4 regions of the Blastococcus sp. SYSU DS0541 genome follow, and region 4 is predicted to be linked to each of the others. Evidence: riboswitches for the same ligand, from Rfam matches in the RefSeq annotation. Region 4 holds a riboswitch; each other region holds the start of a gene.
The links. Region 4 has a riboswitch for cyclic di-AMP ahead of ACI794_RS15375 (peptidoglycan DD-metalloendopeptidase family protein). Riboswitches for the same ligand answer to the same signal wherever they lie in the genome.
Positions count from the first base shown of each region.

Region 1: another riboswitch for cyclic di-AMP. It lies ahead of ACI794_RS16365 (hypothetical protein); the one in region 4 lies ahead of ACI794_RS15375 (peptidoglycan DD-metalloendopeptidase family protein).
Region 2: another riboswitch for cyclic di-AMP. It lies ahead of ACI794_RS12345 (NlpC/P60 family protein); the one in region 4 lies ahead of ACI794_RS15375 (peptidoglycan DD-metalloendopeptidase family protein).
Region 3: another riboswitch for cyclic di-AMP. It lies ahead of ACI794_RS11840 (C40 family peptidase); the one in region 4 lies ahead of ACI794_RS15375 (peptidoglycan DD-metalloendopeptidase family protein).

Region 1 is NZ_JBJHAD010000016.1:36,076-40,827, reverse strand. It holds gene ACI794_RS16370 (protein kinase domain-containing protein) at 1-1,843, opposite strand, end outside; gene ACI794_RS16365 (hypothetical protein) at 2,092-2,976, opposite strand; cyclic di-AMP (ydaO/yuaA leader) riboswitch at 3,247-3,373, opposite strand; gene ACI794_RS16360 (bifunctional 3'-5' exonuclease/DNA polymerase) at 3,536-4,752, opposite strand, start outside.
Region 2 is NZ_JBJHAD010000010.1:22,371-27,122, reverse strand. It holds gene ACI794_RS12350 (M48 family metallopeptidase) at 1-884, opposite strand, end outside; gene ACI794_RS12345 (NlpC/P60 family protein) at 958-2,034, opposite strand; cyclic di-AMP (ydaO/yuaA leader) riboswitch at 2,051-2,198, opposite strand; gene ACI794_RS12340 (hypothetical protein) at 2,415-2,738, opposite strand; gene ACI794_RS12335 (D-alanyl-D-alanine carboxypeptidase family protein) at 2,821-4,566, opposite strand.
Region 3 is NZ_JBJHAD010000009.1:87,070-91,821, reverse strand. It holds gene ACI794_RS11850 (carboxyl transferase domain-containing protein) at 1-773, opposite strand, end outside; gene ACI794_RS11845 (helix-turn-helix domain-containing protein) at 1,121-1,774, shown strand; cyclic di-AMP (ydaO/yuaA leader) riboswitch at 2,061-2,218, shown strand; gene ACI794_RS11840 (C40 family peptidase) at 2,234-2,752, shown strand; gene ACI794_RS11835 (hemerythrin domain-containing protein) at 2,810-3,292, opposite strand; gene ACI794_RS11830 (Rieske 2Fe-2S domain-containing protein) at 3,289-4,227, opposite strand; gene ACI794_RS11825 (SMP-30/gluconolactonase/LRE family protein) at 4,338-4,752, shown strand, end outside.
Region 4 is NZ_JBJHAD010000014.1:80,551-85,302, reverse strand. It holds gene ACI794_RS15385 (maleylpyruvate isomerase N-terminal domain-containing protein) at 14-907, shown strand; gene ACI794_RS15380 (TVP38/TMEM64 family protein) at 904-1,572, opposite strand; gene ACI794_RS15375 (peptidoglycan DD-metalloendopeptidase family protein) at 1,608-2,816, opposite strand; cyclic di-AMP (ydaO/yuaA leader) riboswitch at 2,850-2,981, opposite strand; tRNA gene ACI794_RS15370 (tRNA-Ile) at 3,151-3,224, shown strand; gene ACI794_RS15365 (response regulator) at 3,263-3,718, opposite strand; gene ACI794_RS15360 (hypothetical protein) at 4,141-4,434, shown strand; gene ACI794_RS15355 (sigma-70 family RNA polymerase sigma factor) at 4,445-4,752, shown strand, end outside.

The sequences.
Region 1 (4,752 bases), on a different contig from region 4:
CCGGATCGACGTCCTCGTCGTCGCCGTCGTCCTCGTCACCGTCGTCCTCACCGCCGTCGTCCCCGTCCTCCTCGTCCTCGGTCTGGGGCGGGGTGGTCGGCTCGCTCGTGGGGCCGGCGGTCTCGGGCGGGGTGGTCGGCTCGCTCGTGGGGCCGGCGGTCTCGGGCGGGGTGGTCGGCTCGCTCGTGGGGCCGCCGGTCTCGGGCGGGGTGGTCGGCTCGCTCGTGGGGCCGCCGGTCTCGGGCGGGGTGGTCGGCTCGCTCGTGGGGCCGCCGGTCTCCGGCGGGGTCGCCGTCTCCCCCGTCGGGTCGCCGCCCTGCGCCGGGGTGGTCGGCTCGCCCGTCGGGTCGCCGCCCCCGGCCGGGGTCGTGGGGTCGCCGGTGGGCGCCGCGGGACGGCCGGGGGCCGGAGCGCTCCCACCGCCCGCAGCCGGGCCGTTCCGGACCGGGTCCTCCGCCGGGAGCTCCGGGGCGGGCGCGACAGGCTCGGGACGCAGCACCGGCGTCGCACCCCCACCGGTGGAGGGCGCCGGCACGGGCGAGCGCGCGCCGGGCCGCACGGCGACGGAGAGGCGGACCACGTCACCCGGGCGGAGCAGGGTGACCACCGGGTCGAGGCCGGTCACCGTGCCGGGGGCGCGCTCCCGAGTCGGGTCCTCCACCTGCCGGACGGTGAGGCCGAGGGCGCCGAGCTCGGCCGCGACCTCCGCGGCGGGGCGGCCGAGGTAGTCCTCGCTGTGCAAGACCACGCCGGCCGAGGAGTCCGAGGCGGTGGTGTCCGGCCCAGGTCCGGAGACGAGAGCCACCGCACCCGCGCCGAGCAGGAGCAGGGCCACCAGCGGCAGCAGCACCGCGACGAGCGGACGGCGGGCGGATGGTCCGGGCTCCGGACGGGTCACCCGGGCGGGCCGGCGCCTCGCGGCCGCCTTGCGCGCGCGCTCCGCCCGGCGCTCACGCTGCACCGGCGCCGCCACCACCGACTGCGTCGGGGCCTCGCCGGACGGCCGCCGGATCGTCTCCTCGATCGCGGCGAGGAAGGCCCCGCCGTCGCGCGGGCGCTCGTCGGGGTCCTTGACCAGGGCGGCGTCGATGAGGGCGCGGACGTCCGGCGGCAGCTCCGCAGGGAGGGGCTCGGGGGCCTCCTGCACCTGCTTGAGCGCGACGGTGACCGGGTTGTCGCCGTCGAAGGCGGGGTGCCCGGTGAGGGACTCGTAGCCGACCAGGCCGAGGGCGTAGACGTCGCTGGCCGGGCTGACGTGCTCCCCCCGCGCCTGCTCGGGCGACATGTACTGGGCGGTGCCCACGACCTGGCCGGTTCCGGTGATCGGGGCGCTCCCCGCCGACCACGAGATGCCGAAGTCGGTGAGCTTCACCGTGTCGTCCGGGCCGAGCAGGATGTTGGCCGGCTTCACGTCGCGGTGCACCACGCCGGCGCGGTGCGCCTCGGCCAGGCCCGCGGCCGCCTGCCGCAGCAGCGCCAGCGTGGCCCGGGTGTCCAGCGAGCCCTCCTCGGCCAGCCGCGCCGAGAGCGACGTGCCCTCGACCAGCTCCATCACCAGGTAGGCCAGGTGCTCGCCCGTGTCCGGGGCCGTCGTCTCCCCGTAGTCGAGGACGGCGGCGATGTTCGGGTGGCTCAACCCGGCCGCGTGGCGGGCCTCGGCGCGGAAGCGGGCGACGAAGACGGGGTCGTCGGCGTACTCGCTGCGGAGCACCTTGACCGCCACCGTCCGGTGGAGCTGCTGGTCACTGGCCCGCCAGACCTCGCCCATGCCACCGACGGCGATGAGCTCGTGGAGCTGGTAGCGGCCGTCCAGGCATCGTCGGCTGGTTCCGGCCGTGGTCACTCCCGAATCTCCCGAATCTCCTCGTGTCGGTGCTCGCGAGGTCCACCCCGTGCGTCCTCGCGTGCCCGTGCGCCTCTCATGGGTGCCCACCACGAGGGGGCCTGAACCGCGACACGCCCGACGAGGTTGCAAGCGGCGGTCGGCCGGGCCGACCGCCCTACCGGCCGCGGGGATCCGCTCCGAGAGGGACAGCACGCAGGCACCCGGCCGGGATCCGCCGGGTCACCTGGGAGCCGCTGCGGGAGTGCTCAGTTGTAGTTGACGTGCACGTGGTCGAAGTGGTTCGCCGTGCCGCTGCCGCGGTCCTCCATGGCCTGCCAGGAGCCGCCCGGCGAGGAGAGCATCCGCTGCTCCCAGATGAGGTAGTCCACGCCGAGCTCGGCCCAGTGCGCGCGGTGGTACTCGACGATGGCGTCCCCGAGGGCGGCGTTCGACATCACCATGTAGTCCAGCGCCAGCCCCGAGGGGTGCCCGCCCGGGTCGGCGGCGCTGGGCCGGGTGCCGCCCAGGGTGATCCCCGCGGCGCCGGGCACGTTGCTGACCACGGCGTCGGCCGCGGCCTGGACCTGCGGGCGCACGCTGCCGGAGCTGTTGGTGATGCGGGCGACGGCGGAGGCCGCCACCGAGGCGGCGGCGGTGGCTGCCGCCCGCGCCTGCTGCGTCGGGCTGGCCGGGGCCGCCGGGGCGTGCTCGTGGGCCTGCTCGGCCGCCGCGGCCTCCGCCGCCGCGGCCTCCTCGGCCGCCTTCTTCTCGGCCTCGGCGCGGGCCACGGCCTCCGCCTCCGCCTTCTGCCGGTCCAGCTCCGCCTGGTCGGCGGCGGCCTGGGCCTGCTGCGCGGCGGCCTGGTCGGCCTCGCGCGTGCTGCGGCTGGCCGCCAGGTCCTCCAGCGCCTGGAGGTCCTCGGTGACGTCGACGGGGCCCGACTGCGCGGAGAGGCCCAGCTCCTGGGCGACGCTGACGGACTCGGAGGTGGTGGCCCCGGCCTGGACGGCGGGGTCGGTACCGACGAGGCCGTTGACCAGGACGGCGCCGGCGACCGCGACGGCGAGGTAGAGGGCCGGCCGGCGGACGGACGCCGGCGGGCGGTGGAGGGCGAGCCGGCCGCGTCGGCCGGTGGTGGTGCGGGGGTCCATGGTGTTCGGGTGCTCCGGGGTGTGGGGCGCGGTCGGCCGGTGACGGCGGACCGCGGAGGATGCGGACAGCGGGCCCGGGCGCGGGTCGCGGGGCCGGCACGCAGCGGCGGGGAGGCCGGTGCGGGTCGGCGGGCGACCGGCGGGGCGCCGGGCGGCGCGTGCGATCAGATCCGCGGACGGGCCCGGAGGCGGCGGTGCCGGCGGGCGCAGGGTCGTGCGGCGGTGCAGGGGCGCGCCATTCGGGGCGGCTCTCCGTTTCTTCCGTGGTGCCGCCTACCGGGTTAGCTGACGGATTCGGGCGCAGGAAGTCGCCCTACCCGCGCCGTCACGTGGCCGGCGCGCGATTCACCCCAGTGCTGCGGTGGGTCCCCGGCCCGTCCCGGAGGACGGCTCGGCGGCGCCCGGCGGACCTCCCCTGGCGGGGAGAGAACGACCGGCCGGGCCCAGCCACCGTAACCGTCGTTATGCAGTCGTGACAATCCGCAGGCGCCGATTTCCAGGACGTGACGTGTGTCGCGGTGGGCCGCCGGCCCGGTCGGTGGTGTAGCGCGGGCGCGCGTCAGCCGGCGTCCGCCCAGGACCGCACGACGGCGACGTCGAGCGGGAAGTCGACGGGAAAGGCGCCGAACAGCAGCCGCCCGGCGGTCGCCGCGGCGGCGCGGACCGCCTCGGCCACCTCGTCGGCCAGGTGCTCGGGCGTGTGCACCACCACCTCGTCGTGGAGGAAGAACACCAGGTGCGGCCGCGCGCCGACGGTGTCGCCGTCCCCGAGCCGCCACAGCCGGTTGCGGAGGTCGGCCAGCCAGCACAGCGCCCACTCCGCGCCCGTGCCCTGGACGACGAAGTTGCGGGTGAACCGGCCCCAGGCGCGGCGGGCCCGGTCCCCTTCCTCGTGCGGCCACGCCCCGGGCCGCGGCGACCCCCGGCCGAGCAGGGTGTGCACCACCTCGCCGCACTCCCCGGCGCGGGCGGCGTCCTCCACCAGCCCGATGGCGCGGGGGTAGCGGCGCGCCAGCCGGGGCATCATGCGCCCGCTCTCACCCCGGGTGCCGCCGTACATCGCGCCGAGGATGCCGAGCTTGGCGTCGGCCCGGGTGGCCACGGTGCCCGCGGCGACCATCCCCGCGTAGAGGTCGGCGGCCCGCGCCGCCTCGGCCATGGCCCCGTCCCCGCTCATCCCCGCCAGCACCCGCGGCTCCAGCTGGGCGACGTCGGCGACGACGAACCGCCACCCCTGGTCGGCGACCGCCGCTGGCCGGACGACGGTGGGCACCGAGAGCGCCCCACCCCCGGAGGACGCCCACCGCCCGGTCACCACCCCACCGGGGACGAAGACCGCGCGGAACCGGCCGTCGCGCACCCAGGTGTCCAGCCACGCCCACCCGTTGGCCGCGAGCAGCCGGGACAGCTTCCGGTACTCCAGGAGGGCCGGGATGCCGGGGTGGTCCAGCTGCTCCAGCGTCCAGGACCGGGTATCGGCGATCGGCAGCCCGGCGTGCTGCAGGACCCGCAGCAGCTCGCCGGGCGAGTCGGGGTTGAGCGCGGGCGCCCCGAACGACCTCCGGACCTCGCCCAGCAGCCGCTCGAGGACCGCCGGGCGAGCACCGGCCGACGGGCGCGGACCGAGCAGGCCGGTCAGCAGGCGCTCGTGCACGTCGGTGCGCCACGGCAGCCCGGTGTGCGCGAGCTCGGCCGCGACCAGCGCACCGGAGGACTCCGCGGCCAGCAGCAGGGCGAGCCGGTCCCGTTCCGGCGAGGCGGCCACGGTCGCCTGCT
Region 2 (4,752 bases), on a different contig from region 4:
ATGAGCGTGCCGGTCAGGACGTCGTCGGCCGCGACGTGCCCCAGTTCGTGGGCGACGATCGACTCGATCTCCGCGTCGGGCAGCTCCCCGAGGAGCGTGTCGTAGACCACGATGCGCCGGGTGGACCCGAAGCCGGAGACGTAGGCGTTGAGCGCCGTCGTCCGCCGGGACGCGTCGGAGACCAGCACGTCCTGCACCGGGGTGCCGTTCTGCTCCGCGAGCGCCAGGAGGTCGCTGCGCAGCTCCCCCGCCGGCAGGGGATCGAAGGTGCTGAACGCCGGCTCGATGACCACCGGGTACAGGAACGAGCCGGCGACCACCAGGCCGGAGACGGCCGCCCCCGCCCACGCCCACCACGTGCGCGGGGCCCGGCGAACCAGCCAGAGGAACGCCAGCACCACGACCACGGTCAACGCCACGCTGATCGCCAGGGAGACCGCGACGTCGCGCAGCCAGAGCCACCACCCGCGGGTGGAGAGGCCGTAGCGGGTGCGCACCGACTCGGCGTAGGCCGAGAGCGGCAGGGTGGCCAGGCGCCCCAGCAGCAGGAGGACCGGCACCCCCACCAGCACCTGGACGAACCACCGGTCGCCCACCCGCGCCGCGACGGCCTGCATCAATCGGGCGCCCAGCGGGGTCAGGCCGAGCACCGCCGACACCCCCAGGCTCAGCAGCAGGGAGACCAGCGACGCCGGCCGCAGCGCGGCCGCGAACGCCTCGGCGCGCTCGATCCGGGCCGGGTCGAGGCCGGCGGTGGGGTCGGGCTCGGTGTAGCCGCCGGGCGGCTCCGGCAGGACGGTCCACGGGGTGCGGACGGCGATCACGACGACGACGGCGATCCCGAGGAGGGCCGCGGCCACCAGGGCGGCCCGGCGAACGCTCACCCGGCCGATCCTAGTGAGCCGACGCCGTCGTCCTCGCCTCCGGACAGGCCGGCCGACAGAGGTCGGGTGGCGGTCAGCCGGCGATGCGACGGGCTCCGTTGTAGTTGCCCATCGAATCCAGGCTCGCCACCTTCACCGGCTGGCCGGAGGTCGAGGCGTGCACCATCTGCCCGTTGCCGATGTACATGCCGACGTGGCTGACCGGGCTGTAGAAGAACACCAGGTCACCGGGCTGCAGCTCGCTGCGCGAGACGGGCTTGCCCATCTGGCTCTGCGACCGGCTCGAGTGCGGGAGCGTCACGCCCGCCGCGGCGTAGGCGTAGGAGGTCAGGCCGGAGCAGTCGAAGGCGTTGGGCCCGCCGGCGCCCCAGACGTACGGGTCGCCGAGCTGGGCCAGCGCGGCGTTCACCGCGGCCTGGGCCGCCGAGCTCGGCGCGACGACGCCGCTGGGCGCCGGGAGGCCGGCCCCGCCGTGCGCCTGCGCCACCTGCTCCCGCTGCGGCGCGGTGAGCTCCTCGTAGCGGCGCTGGTACTCGGCGATCTTCGCCTCCAGCTCCTCCTGCCGGGCGGCGATCTCCTCCACCGTCCGCTGGGCGTCCGCGGCGGCCTTCTCGGCTGCCTCGCGGGACTCCTCGGCGTCCTCGGCGGCCTGCGACACCTCGGTGAGCACGTCGTTGGTGTGCCCGGCGATCGCGTCGAGGGTGCCCAGCTGGTCGACGAGCTGGTCGGCCGAGTCGCTGGTCAGCAGGACGTCGAGCGGCGACATGCCGCTGCCGGTGTAGGCGCTGCGGGCCAGCCGGCGGATGTGCCCGTCGAGGGAACCGAGCCGGGCCTCCGCCTCGGCGGTGGCCTCGCTCGCGGCCTCCGCGTCGCGCTGGTGGCCGGCGAGGACGACCTTGGCCTCGTTGAGCTCCTCGGAGACGACCTCGAGCTCGTGGCTGGCCCGGGCCACCTGGGCGGCGACCGCGTCGGCCGTGCCGGGGACGGCCGACGCCGTGCCCGGGAGGAAGGTGACGGTCATGGCCGCGGCGGCGGTGACCAGCAATCCGGAGCGGAGGGGCCCGGAGCGACGGGCGCGGGAGGAGCTGCACCGGTCGGCGGTGCCGAGCTGTTCGGGGGCGTGCGTCAGCAGTGCGTGAGGGGTCGCCACGTGCGGCGGCTCTCCGTTCTTCCTCTGCAACCGCCGACCGAGTTAGCTGACGGGTTCGGGCTGGGAAGACTGGCCCTATCCCCCGCGCACCGGCGGGCCGGCTGCGGGAGAACTCACCCCAGAACTGCGGTGGGTCCCCGGTACACCTCCGGCGCCGGTGGTGCGCGCCGTGCGGTGATTAGGCGGTGTCCGGTCGAGGCCATCCATCGACGGATGACGACCACCCGGCCGAACGGCGTGAACCCTAACGATCGTGATACCTGCGTGACAAATGATCACTGGAGGAACCCGGCGTGAGGGAGATCCCCAGGTCAGCGGCGCGCCTCCCCGTCGGAGGCTCCGCTGCGGGGCAGAAGCCCCGGTCGGCGCGGTCCGGGACGTCAGCCCGTGCGCCGTCCGCGGGACCGCTCGCCGTCGTGACCGCCGGCCCCGTTCGGGTGACGCAGCGGGGGCACCAGGCCGCCCTCGGCGAGCGCCCGCACGGCCCGGCGCTCGACCTCGTCGAACTCCACCACCACCCCCGGCGGCGGGACGACGACGTCCTCGGCGGCCACGGCGGGACCACCACGGGCCGCCCGCCCGGTCATGGGCACGACGACCGGGTCGACCCCCTGCCAACCCGGCGGGGCGCCGAGCAGCACGGTGACGACGCAGTCGGCGCAGCCGGTCCCGCGGGCAGTGCAGGTGTCGCAGTCGATCAGCATCGCTTCTTCTCCTCCGTGAGTCGCTGCGCACGCTAGGAGGGGTCACCGACATTTCCGGCCGCGCGACCAGGGAACGGGTGCATCAGGTGCCGGCGTACTCCCAGTGCCAGGGCTCCTCGCGCCCGTTCCCCTGGTCGGCCCAGGTCGGGTGCAGGTAGCCGAACCGGCCGGCGTTGGCCTCCATCCACGCGTACTGCGGCGTCCCGAAGGACTGCACGCCACCGCACAGGTCGACCGCCAGGCCCCAACCGTGGTTGCTCGTGCCCGGCACGGCGGCCAGCGCCGGCTTCTCCCCGTACAGCCGCACCTGTGACGCATAGGTGCGGTACGAGTCGGTGATGCACAGCGGGCGGCCGAAGGCGGCCTCGTAGGCCGTCGCCATGGCCCGGTAGGCCGCGGCCGCGTCGCACCTCAGCGAGTGCCCGCCCACCCCCAGGGGGCACATCGCGCTCGGCGGTATCAGGCCGTTCGGGTAGCCGCCCCAGGCCCGGCCGCCGTCGTAGCTGGGCGGGTAGACGGTGTTGCCGCACTCGCTCCGCAACGCCCCCGCGGCCGGCTCCGGGACGGGGACGCGGGCCCGCTGGCCGAGGACCGGGCGACCGATCCCCATCACCTGGTCGCCCGGCAGCGTCCGCACGACGACGGCGCCGGCCCGGGCGTCCGCGGTGACCATGGTCCGCGTGTCGAGGGCGATGCCCACGTGCCCCAGCCCGCCCTCCGGCGAGCCCAGGAAGACCAGGTCGCCGGGGAGCACGTCGGCGGGGTCCACCGGCACGGTGCGGGCGAACAGGTCGCCCTGCGTCGCGGGCAGGGACAGCCCGGTCCGGCCGTAGGCCACCTGCACCAGGGCGCCGCAGTCCCAGGAGTCGGGCCCTGCCGTCCCGGGCGCGTACGGCTGCCCGAGCGCCTCCATCGCCCCGCCGACCGCCGTCAGCGTCTCCATCGGGAGGACGAGCATCGAGGTCGGGCGACCGGGCAGCTGGGCGACCCCGCGCTGGGCGCCGCCCCCGCTCGCAGCCACCGGCACCAGCCGGTCGGGCAGGGCCAGCTCGGGGTCCTGCAACGCGGCGGCGGGCACCTCCGCCAGCCCGGCCGCGCGGAGCTGGTCGACGTAGGCCTGCCAGCTGGCCGCCGTCTGCTCGTTGACCGTCGTCTGCTCCCGCTGCAGCGCCGCGAGCTGGCCGTCGACGACGGCGAGCACGTCGCCGAGCTCCGCGGTGACCGCCTCGGCGGCCGCCTCCAGATCGGCCACCCGCGCCGCCACCTCGTCGGCCCGCACCTGGGCCCGGTCGAGGGCGGCCTGGGCGTGCTCCCGCCGGTCGAGCGCGCTGCGCCGGTGGCTCTCGGCGACGCCGATGACCTGGGCCGCGTGGGCGTCGACCACCTCGAGGAAGCCCATGCCGGACAGGACCTCTCCGGGGTCCCCGCCGTTGAGGAGCAGGGTGAGAGCCGTGACGGAGCCGCCGTCCCGGTAGACGGCGGCGGCGTAACCGGCCACCTCGCGCTGGTGCCCGGCCAGCACGCCCTGGGCGTCGTCGAGCACCGCCTTCGCCTCGTCCACCGACCGCTGCGCCTCCGCGAGCGCCTCGCGCGCCGCGACGACCTCCGCCTGGCGGGCCCGCAGGTCGTCCTGCACCTCCGCGGCCCGCCGCTGCAGGTGGTCGAGGTCGCGGCTCTCCAGCACGCCCGACGTGCCGCCCGGCTGGTCGCTCGGCGCGGCGGCGACCGGCGCACCCGGCAGCAGCACGAGGGCGCACGCGGCCAGCGTCGCGAGCGCCACCCGCCGGCGGACCGGGCCGGGCGGGCGCGACCAGTAGCGCGCGGGCATCGCCGACCACCTCCGAGGGACGGGCCGGTCGCGCGGGGCGACGGGCGCTGGGAGTGCATGGTGACCCGCCCGGGCGGCGGAACGCCAGGTGATCGGCGGGGTGAGCACCCCCGGCCCCCTGGTCGGGCGGCCTCCGACCCCCCGCCCTTGGGGGGGCCGGGCCCGGCGCGCGTCCCCCGGAGTGTC
Region 3 (4,752 bases), on a different contig from region 4:
CCGACGACGCCGCGCGCCGCCGTGGCCAGCCGGGCGCGGACGGCGTCGGGCAGGCGCGGCGCGGGGGCGATCTCGACGACCTTCTGCCGGGTGCGCTGCAGGGAGCAGTCCCGGTCGCCGAGGGCGACGACGCCGCCCCGCCCGTCTCCCAGCAGCTGCACCTCGATGTGGCGGGCGCGCTCGAACAACTCCTCGGCCAGCAGCTCACCGTTGCCGAAGGCGACACGCGCCTCGCCCCGCACCGCCGCCACGGCCGCGGCGACGTCGTCACCCCGGCGCAGCACCCGGGTGGCCCGCCCCCCTCCGCCGAACCGGGCCTTGAGCATGATCGCGCCGACCTCGTCGAGCAGGTCGGCGACCGCCGCCGCGTCCCCGTCGGCCGCGCGCAGGACGGGCACGCCGGCCTTCGCTGCCCGTGCGCGGGTGAGCGACTTGTCGCCCAGCACGGCCAGGTCCTCGGCGCTCGGCCCGACGACGGCGCGGCCGGCCTGCGCGCACGCACGGGTCAGGTCGGGGGTCTCGGAGAGGAAGCCGTAGCCGGGGTGGACGAGGTCGCATCCGGTGGCGACCGCCGCCTGCACGATCGCCGCGGCGTCGAGGTAGGCGGCCGGGCCGCTGCCGGGGAGGACGTGCACCTCGTCGGCGGCCGCCAGGTGCGCGGCGTCGGGCTCGTCGGCGGCGGTGACGGCCACCGAGGCCAGCCCCTCGGCGGCGGCGGCGCGGGCGATGCGGACGGCGATCTCGCCGCGGTTGGCGATGAGCAGGCGGGCCACCCGGGGATGCTCGCACGCGCCCCGGACGCCACTGTGGCCCCGGTCACCGCGGCCGGGTGCTCCGCCGCTCAGCCCGCACAGGTTCGCCGGAGAACGTCGCCTTCTGCCCCGCCGGAGTGGGCAGAGAGTGAGCGCCCGACCGACACCTCGCTGGCACAGTCGCCCTCTGCCCCGCCGGAGTGGGCAGAGAGTGAGCGCGCCACCCAAACCTCCCCGGCGCAGTCGCCCTCTGCCCCGCCGGAGTGGGCACAGTCGCCCTCTGCCCCGCCGGTGTGGGCAGAGGGCGACTGTCCACAGATGGACACCAGGGGTCGTGCCGCACCGCCTCCGGTGGAGAGGCTCGGCCGGTGACCGACGACGGTGGGCCGGCGGAGTTCGACCTGTGCGGTCTGGTGCGGCGGATCCGCCGCCGGGCGGACCTGTCCCAGCGGGAACTGGCGGCTCGGTTGGGCGTCTCCAAGTCCACGGTGGCGGCCGTGGAATCCGGTGACCGTGGCATGGACGCCGGGATGCTCGCGGCCGCCGCGGCGCTTGCCGGCCTCCGGCTCGGCCTGCTCGATGACGCGGGACGACCGGTCGCGGGCATGGCGGCGGGCACGGTCCGCGACAGGGTCGGCCGACGGTTCCCCGCCCATCTCGACACGATGCTGAGCGAGGAGCGCGCCTCGCGGTGGGAGCACCAGCCCCGGCGACCACGACCGACGTACACCTTCGACCGTCGATGCCCCTGGGTGGACCCCGCCGACCGCGAGCGCGACCGCCCGGACGACCACCTCGTCCCCCGGCCCGGCGACTCCCCGGAGGAGCGCACCGCGGCCCGTCGGGCGGCCGCCGCCCGACGGCGGCAGGAGGAGCTCCGGCGGCGATTCGAGTCGGGAGCCTTCCGGCACCTCGACGACGGCTGGTCGTGCGCGTGCCCACCGGCATGCCACGAGCTCGACGACCGGAGCGGCCGGCCGGTGCACGTCGAGGACTGCCTGTGCGGCTGCGACGTCGGCTGAGGAATTGGCTACGAGGTCGGAGTGGCCGAGCACGCAGAGTGCAGGAGCGCCGCTGTCCGGAGAAGTACAGGGCCGCACACGGTCGGTAACCCGGTGCCGAGGCGGCCCGTCCGGGGCCGACGGATCTCCCGTGGTCGGCTCGCGAGTCGCGGTCCGGAGCCCCGCGCGGACTCCGCCCCGCGACCCCCACGGGTGGCGTGTCGGCCGCTTTGTGACCTTTCCGTGACCGACCTAGCGTCGTCGCCGGTCCGGCCGGGCTCCCCCGTCACCGCCCCCGGTGACACCCGGACGGACACCGCCGAACCGGGCGCCGGCGCACGCCGGAGCCCGGACCGGGGACCCACCGCAGTAGTGGGGTGAAGCGCCACCGGCCTGTCCGGGGCGCCGGGCGCGTTCCCCGCCCGAACCCGTCAGCTCACCCGGTAGGCGGTTGTCGGAGAACAGGAGAAACCGTCGTCCATGACGACCACTCGTACGACCACCACCCGTCGCTCGCTCCGCGGAGCGGCGCTCGCGCTCCTCACCGGTGCGGGGATCGCCCTCACCCCGTTCACCGCCACCGCCTCCACCGGTGACGGCGGCGGCGGCACCGGCACCGTCGTCACCACCACCGCCGTCGCCCCCAACCACGCCGCGCAGGTCGCCGTCGACACGGCGCTGGCGCAGCAGGGGAAGCCCTACATCTGGGGCGGCACCGGCCCGGGGGGCTACGACTGCTCCGGTCTCACCTGGTCGGCCTACCAGGCGGCGGGCATCGAGATCCCGCGGACCTCCCGCGCCCAGTCGACCGCCGGCCACTACGTGGACCGGGCCTCCCTGCAGCCCGGCGACCTGATCTTCTTCTACGACCCGGTCGGCCACGTCGGCATGTACATCGGCGACGGCCTGATGGTGCACTCCTCGACCTTCGGCAACCCGGTCGCGGTCGTGCCCGTCGACAGCATGTGGGGCTACAACACCGCGCGCCGCATCGTCTGAGCGCCTGCGACGGCGGGTCCCAGGTCGTCCGCGCACGACCGGGGGCCCGCCGCGCGGCTACAGGTGGCGCAGGGTGGCGCGCTTGAGCCGGATGATCAGCCGCATCCCGCCGGACTCGGCCAGCTCCTGCTTCCGCGCGCGCAGCTGCTCACCGAGCTCCTCGAGGCGCTGCTCCCCCAGCGCGTGCGACTGGGGGAACATCCGCTCCTCCTCCTCCATCGTGTGGTGGCGCACCGTCTTCTCCAGCATGCGCACCTCGGTGGCGAACTCCGGGTCGGTGACGTCCATGCGCATGACGGTGGCGACCTGGTCGTCGATCTGCCGGTGCTCGGCGTGCGCGAGGGCCAGCAACGGGGAGACGTCGGGGACGGCGGGGTAGAAGAGCTCGTCCTCGATCTGGGCGTGGATCTCGATCTCGCGCAGGAACTCGTCCCGGAGCTCCTCCCGGCGGGCGGCCTGCCCCTCGGTCGTCTCCGCCAGCTCGCGCAGCAGCCCGCGCAGCACGTCGTGGTGCGCGATCAATACCTCGTCGGCCTTCACCGGGACGCCTCCTCCACCGTGGTCACGGCCGTCGGGGTGCGCCAGCGGGCCCGCCGCCGCACCTCCACCGCGCCGTCGCGGACGCGGGTGTCGTAGCAGGGCAGCGGCGCCGTGGACGGCCCCTGCGCCGGCTCCCCGGTGTCGAGGTCGAACCGCGACCCGTGCCACGGGCACACCAGCTCGTCCCGGTGCAGCCACCCCTCCGCCATGGGGCCGCCCAGGTGCGGGCAGCGCCCGCCCAGCGCGCGCACCTCGTCCTCGGTGCGGATCAGCACCACCGGCACACCGTCTGCGTCGACGCCGAACGGCTCGCCGTCGGGGAGGTCGGCGAGGCGGGCGACCGGCGTGAACCGGCGGGGCGACCGGCCGGCCGCGGAGTGGTCGACACCCAGCCGGTGCCGGTAGGAGAGCGCACCGCCCAGGTAGCCGCTGGCCAGGACGATCGCGTAGCCCGCGGCGGCGGTGACCCGGGCCCGCACCGCGCGCCCACGCCCCCGGTCCACGAACGACCACGTCTGCAGCGCGAGCGCGGTGCTGTTGAGCGCGGCGTGCACCAGACCGACGCGGCGCGCCTCGTCGTGGGCGTGCTGCCAGTCGGTCATGCCGGTCGCGGCGGCGCCCACCGCGCCGGCGATCCCGAACCCGACGACCGTGCGCGCCGCCTGGCCGGTACCCGGGCCGCCGCGGCCGGTGGCGTCGAGCCCGTCGAGCAGCGCGGCCGCACCCCAGGCGCCGATCGGCACGGTGACGAGGAACGGGTGCAGGGGGTGGCCGAACCAGACGCCGTGCAGCAGGTCCTGCAGCGGGCGGGCGTAGCGGCCCGCCAGCAGGAAGGTCAGCGAGATCCCGTGCTCGACCTGGTAGCTCGGCGCGTCCAGCACCTCCATCCGCTCGACCCGGCTCACCGCCCGCTCGAGGAGGTTCCGGACGCTCACCGGTGCGCGTCTTCCGTGGCCATGCCCGGACCCGTGCCCAGCCCGCCGCGGCGGAAAACGGGAGGTGGCGGGCTCGTGCGCCCGCCCGGATGGTCGTAGCGTCCGGCGGCATGGCTGATCGAGCGTTCCGGACGGTGCTGGAGGGCGGCTCCTTCTTCGAGGGTCCGCGGTGGCACGACGGGCAGTGGTGGGCGTCGGACTTCTACCGGCACACGGTGAGCCGGGTGACGCCGGGGAGCCCGGAGACCGTCGTCCTCGAGGTGGAGAACCAGCCCTCGGGGCTGGGCTGGCTCCCCGACGGCTCGCTGCTCGTGGTGTCGATGAAGGACCAGCGGCTGCTGCGGGTCGCCGACGGCCAGGTGTCCACCCACGCCGACCTCTCCGGGGTCTGCGGCGGCTACCTCAACGACATGGTGGTCGACGGCGTCGGCCGGGCGTACGTCGGCGACTTCGGCTTCGACCTGATGGGCGGCGGCGCGCCGGCGGCGGCGTCGCTCAAGCGGGTCGACCCCGACGGCACGGTGA
Region 4 (4,752 bases):
TAGGGCCTGCGCCGTGGGCGCGCACCAGGGCATGGCCGAGGCCGGTCGGGACGTCGTCGCCGGCATGGTGCTGGAGGCGTGGGACGTCTTCCTGGCCCAGGCGGAGTCGGTGGACCTCGACCGCTCCTCACGCCTGCCGGGGTGGCGGGCGCACGAGATCTGCGTGCACCTGGGCTGCTGGGACGACCACGCCGCCCTGCGCGACCTCGTCGCCTCGGCGCGGGCCGGCGCGACCGGGACGCCGCCGGACCCGGACGCGGTGAACGCGCGGGTGACCGCAGCCCACCGCGGCGCCTCGCGGGAGGAGGTGCTGGCCGCGGTGCGCCGCAACCGCGAGGCGACCGCCCGGTACCTGGCCGAGGAGCCCGTGGAGCTCGACACCGCGCCCGCGGTCTCCGTCGTCGGCCGGCTGCCGCTGCTCAGCGTCGTCCTCGGCCAGGCGTACGAGCTCGCCGTCCACGGGCTGGACCTGGTCTCCTGCGGCGCGGAACCGCCGCCCACCTCGGTGCTGCAGTCGGGGCTGGCGGCGCTGACGGACGTCACCGGCGCCCTCGCGGCCTCGACCGGCATCTCCGGGCGGGTCAGCCTGGTCACGCCCGACGGCGGCTGGGGGTTCACCTCGGCGGGCGGCGGGTGGGAGGTGCGCCGGGTGCCGGCCGGGGTCGTCGAGGGGCCGGCCGTCGAGGCCGCCGCCGCCCTTCTGCTCGATGCCGCGTCCGGGCGGGTCAACCCCGTCCCGGCGGCGGCCCGCCGCAGGCTGAAGGTGCACGACGTGCCGGGCCTGCTGCAGCTGGCGCCGATCGTGCAGCAGGTGCCGGGCATCCCGGGCGGACCGATCCTGCAGCTGGCCGCCCGCACCGTCGGTGGCGCCGGCGGCGTGCTCGGGCGGCTGTTCGGCCGCGGTTAGGCGTTGCCGCGCGCGAGCCGCGTCGTCCGGCCCCGGCACCACCAGGCGATGCCGGCAGCGAGCGCGACGAGGGCGCAGACGGTGCCCGGGACGACGACGGAAGCGCCCAGGTGGGCCAGGAGCACGCCGGCCGAGGCGCCGACGCCGACCTGCAGCACCGTGCTCGGGACCAGCCCCACGGCCGTGGCGGCCACGAAGGGCACCAGCTGGACACCCGCCAGGCCGGCCCCGTAGTTGACGCCGACGAAGGGCACGACCGGCACCAGCCGGGTGACCAGCACCGCAGCGAACGAGCGCCCCGCGACCAACCGGTCCAGGCGCGGCCCGGCCAGCCGGGCGACGGCCGGGCGCCCCAGCCCACGGGCGAGCCCGAACGCCAGGACGGCGGCGAGCAGCCCGCCGGCGAACGCCACGGCCAGCCCCGCCGCCAGCCCGAAGACCGCGCCGAGCAGGGCCGAGACGACCGACCGCGGCACCGGCGCCAGCAGCACGAGCGCCACGGCGCCCACCAGCACCGGCCAGGCGGCGACGCCGGCGCCCGCCACGGCCGCCCGCAGGTGGTCCGCCGACGGCAGGTCCAGCGTCAGCGCCGCTGTCGCACCGCCGACCAGCAGGACGCCGAGGACGGCTGCCCGCAGCCAGGTCCGATCCACCGCCGTCCGCACGCCCCGATCCTGCCGCACGGGGCGCGCGGGACCGGTCAGCTGCAGCTGCCGCCCAGGGAGATGCCGCGCTGCGCCAGCCACGGGACGGGGTTCGTCCGGTCGGCGTAGAGGCCGCCGCGGTGCACCTCGAAGTGCAGGTGCGGACCGGTGGACTGGCCGCGGTTGCCGACCTCGGCGATCTGCTGCCCGCCGCTGACGACCTGCCCCGGTGACACGAAGAACTGGTTCACGTGCCCGTAGACGGTGATGACCCCGTCGTGGTGCTGGATCGCGACGGCGAGCCCGAAGCCGCTGGCCGGCCCGGCCTGCAGCACCACGCCCGGCTCGGGCGTGTAGATCGGGGTGCCGATCGGCGCGGCGATGTCCACGCCGAGGTGCATCGTGCCCCAGCGCGCCCCGTAGCAGGAGGTGACCCGGCCCTGGGTGAGCGCGGCACCGCTACCACCCGGCGCGGCCGCCACCGTCATGACCGCGGCCTGCTCCGCCGCCTGCGCGGCGTCGTACGCGCGGGCGGCGTCCTCGGCGCCCCTGACCTCGAGCAGCCGGATCTCCGCGTCCCGCAGCTGCTGGTCCAGGCTGGCCTTCTCCGCGGTCAAGGCGTCGAACTCGGACTGCGCCGCGGCGAGCAGACGGTCGGCCTCCGCCTGGGCCTCCTGCGCCGTGCGGGCGGCGGCGTCGCGCTCGGCGACGGCGGCCTTGGCCTCCTGGTCGAGCCGTGCCTCGCGCGCCTCGGCGATCCGCAGCTCCTCCAGGACCCGGGCGCGGTCCTCGCCGAGCAGATCCAGCGTCGCGGCCTGCTGCAGCAGCTCACCCGGGCCCTCGGCGTGCAGGACCATCTCGAGCTCGGTGAACGCCTCGTCGCTGCCCATGTAGGCCTCCCGGCCCAGGGTGGCGACGTCGTCCTGGGTGCGGCCGACGGCCTCCCGGACGGCGGCGAGCTCGGCGGCGATCGCGTCGGCGTGCTGCCTGGCGCGGTCGAGCTCGGCCTGGGCGGTGAGCACGGCGCCGCTGGCCTCCTCGGCCTGCAGCGTCATCTGCTGCAGCCGCTCCTCGGCCTCGCGGACGCGCTGCTCGATCGTCGCGACCTCGGCGGCGACGCGGTCGTGCTCGCTCTGCGCTCCACTCGGGGCCGCCGACGAGGACTGCGTCCCGATCAGGGACAGGGCCAGCAGCGCGGTGAGGGCGATGGTCGCCCGGCCGGCGGCGCGGCGTGGTCGCCGCAGGCTGCGGCGCAGGTGGTGCATGGTCGCCAAGGCGACGGTCTCCGTTCCTCGGTCCGCCTACCAGGTCAGCTGACGGGTTCGGGCCGGAACGTGCCCTACCAGCCTGCCCGTGGAGGCGCAGGCGGGATTCACCCCAGAGAACATGGGTCCCCGGTCCCCGCGGCGGTCAGACCGCGGAGTTCGGCGGGGCCCGCCCGAGCCCCCGGGTTCGGGAGCGGGATCGGGTGGGCCGCGAGAGACGGTACAAGCTAAACCTGGATATGTCACAGGCGCATAACGAACCATCTCGGTCCGCCACTCGGGTCCCGAGTCGCGACGCGGGTGACGTACCGGCGTCTGGCAGGCTGCTAGAGCCGGGGCGGTAGCTCAGCCGGTCAGAGCATGGGACTCATAATCCCTGGGTCGTGGGTTCGAGCCCCACCCGCCCCACTCGGCGCCCTCTGGGCGAGGCCCGGACATGAGGAGTGTCACGTTCCCGGGTCGTGCGGTTCGGGGTCCGCCGTCCCGGGCTCGTCGCCGAGCAGTGCCGCGGCGCGCGGGTGCCACGCCGAGCCGCCGGCCGCGACGGCCCGGATGTGACCGGAGAGCTCGGCGGGATCGTCGTCCTTCAGCAGGTAGCCGGCTGCGCCGATCGCCCGGGCCTCGCGGACGCTGGCCGGGTCGAGGCCGCCGGTGAGGAAGACGATGCGGACCTCCGGGTGAGCGGTCCGCACACCACGGGCCGCCGTCAGGCCGTCCATCACGGGCATCTGCAGATCCAGGAGCAGGACGTCGGGGCGCAGCTGCCGCACGGCGTCGGCGACCTCCGTCCCGTCCGCGCACTGCCCGACCACGGCGATGCCGCCGGCCGCCTCGAGCAGCTCGGTGAGCGCTTCCCGCAGGAAGGGGTGGTCGTCCACGACCACCACCCGGATCTCGGACACCTCTCGTCCCGCCTTCCGTGCCCCCCGTGCGTCACGGAACGCGCGGACCGCGTGCGCCCCTTCCCGGCTGCCGTGCAGGGCCGTGCCGCGCCCGGTCGCCGTCACCGGCCTCCCTCCGCGCCCGACGGATCCGCACAGCGTCATGGCACCGGAGCGGTGGCGCATGGTCCCCCCTCTGGTCACGCCCCCGCCTCCCGTCCGCCCCGCGCCGGAGGCTCTCTGACTGATACGCGGCAGGACGCGGTGCATGACGCGACGCATGACGCGGCACCGGTCGGTCCCGCGCTGGAAGAGGCGCGGATCCCTGGTGCATGACGCGGGATCCGCGCCTCGTCACGTCGTCCTGGACCTGCGCGTCATGCGGTGCGCGTCGCCGCGTCCTCACCGGTGCACGGGGAACCGGCAGGAATTCGAGGTGTGCCATGACCACGGACCAGCATGCGCGCGTCAGGTCCGCGGGACTCCAGGACGGGCCGCCCCAGCGCCAGGAGCGGCTCCGGCGGCTCGCGCGGATGCGACGGGCGGCCGGGCACCTGGTGACCGCCGAGATCCTCGAACGCCGCGCCGATCAGGCCACGAGCCCGGTGCTGGCGTCGCTGCTGCGCGAGCGCGCCGGTGAGCGACGCTCGCTGGGAGAGCGGCTCCTCGCGCCCCCGGCTGAAGCCCGGCCCGAGCCGTGCGCGGGAGGGGAGGCGGTGCGCGTCCGCCGGTTGTAGCGTCCGGCCCATGGCAGCCGCGGGGCCGGCTGGCTCCGAGGAGGAGCGACCGGGGTCGGTCGAGTTCATGGCGCTCGTGCCGCTCGTCCGGCGGATCGTCGCGTCCCGGGTCCGGGACGCCGCCACCGTGGACGACCTGGTGCAGGAGACGCTGGCCCGCGTGCTGGCCGCGGCCGGACGGATCGAGCCGGGGATGCTCGAGCCCTACGCGATCGTCACCGCGCGCAACGTCGTCACCTCGCTGTGGCGGGAGCAGGACCGGCAGCGGCGGAACCAGCACCGCGTCGTCGACCTCCACCCCTCCGCCGCACCGGACGA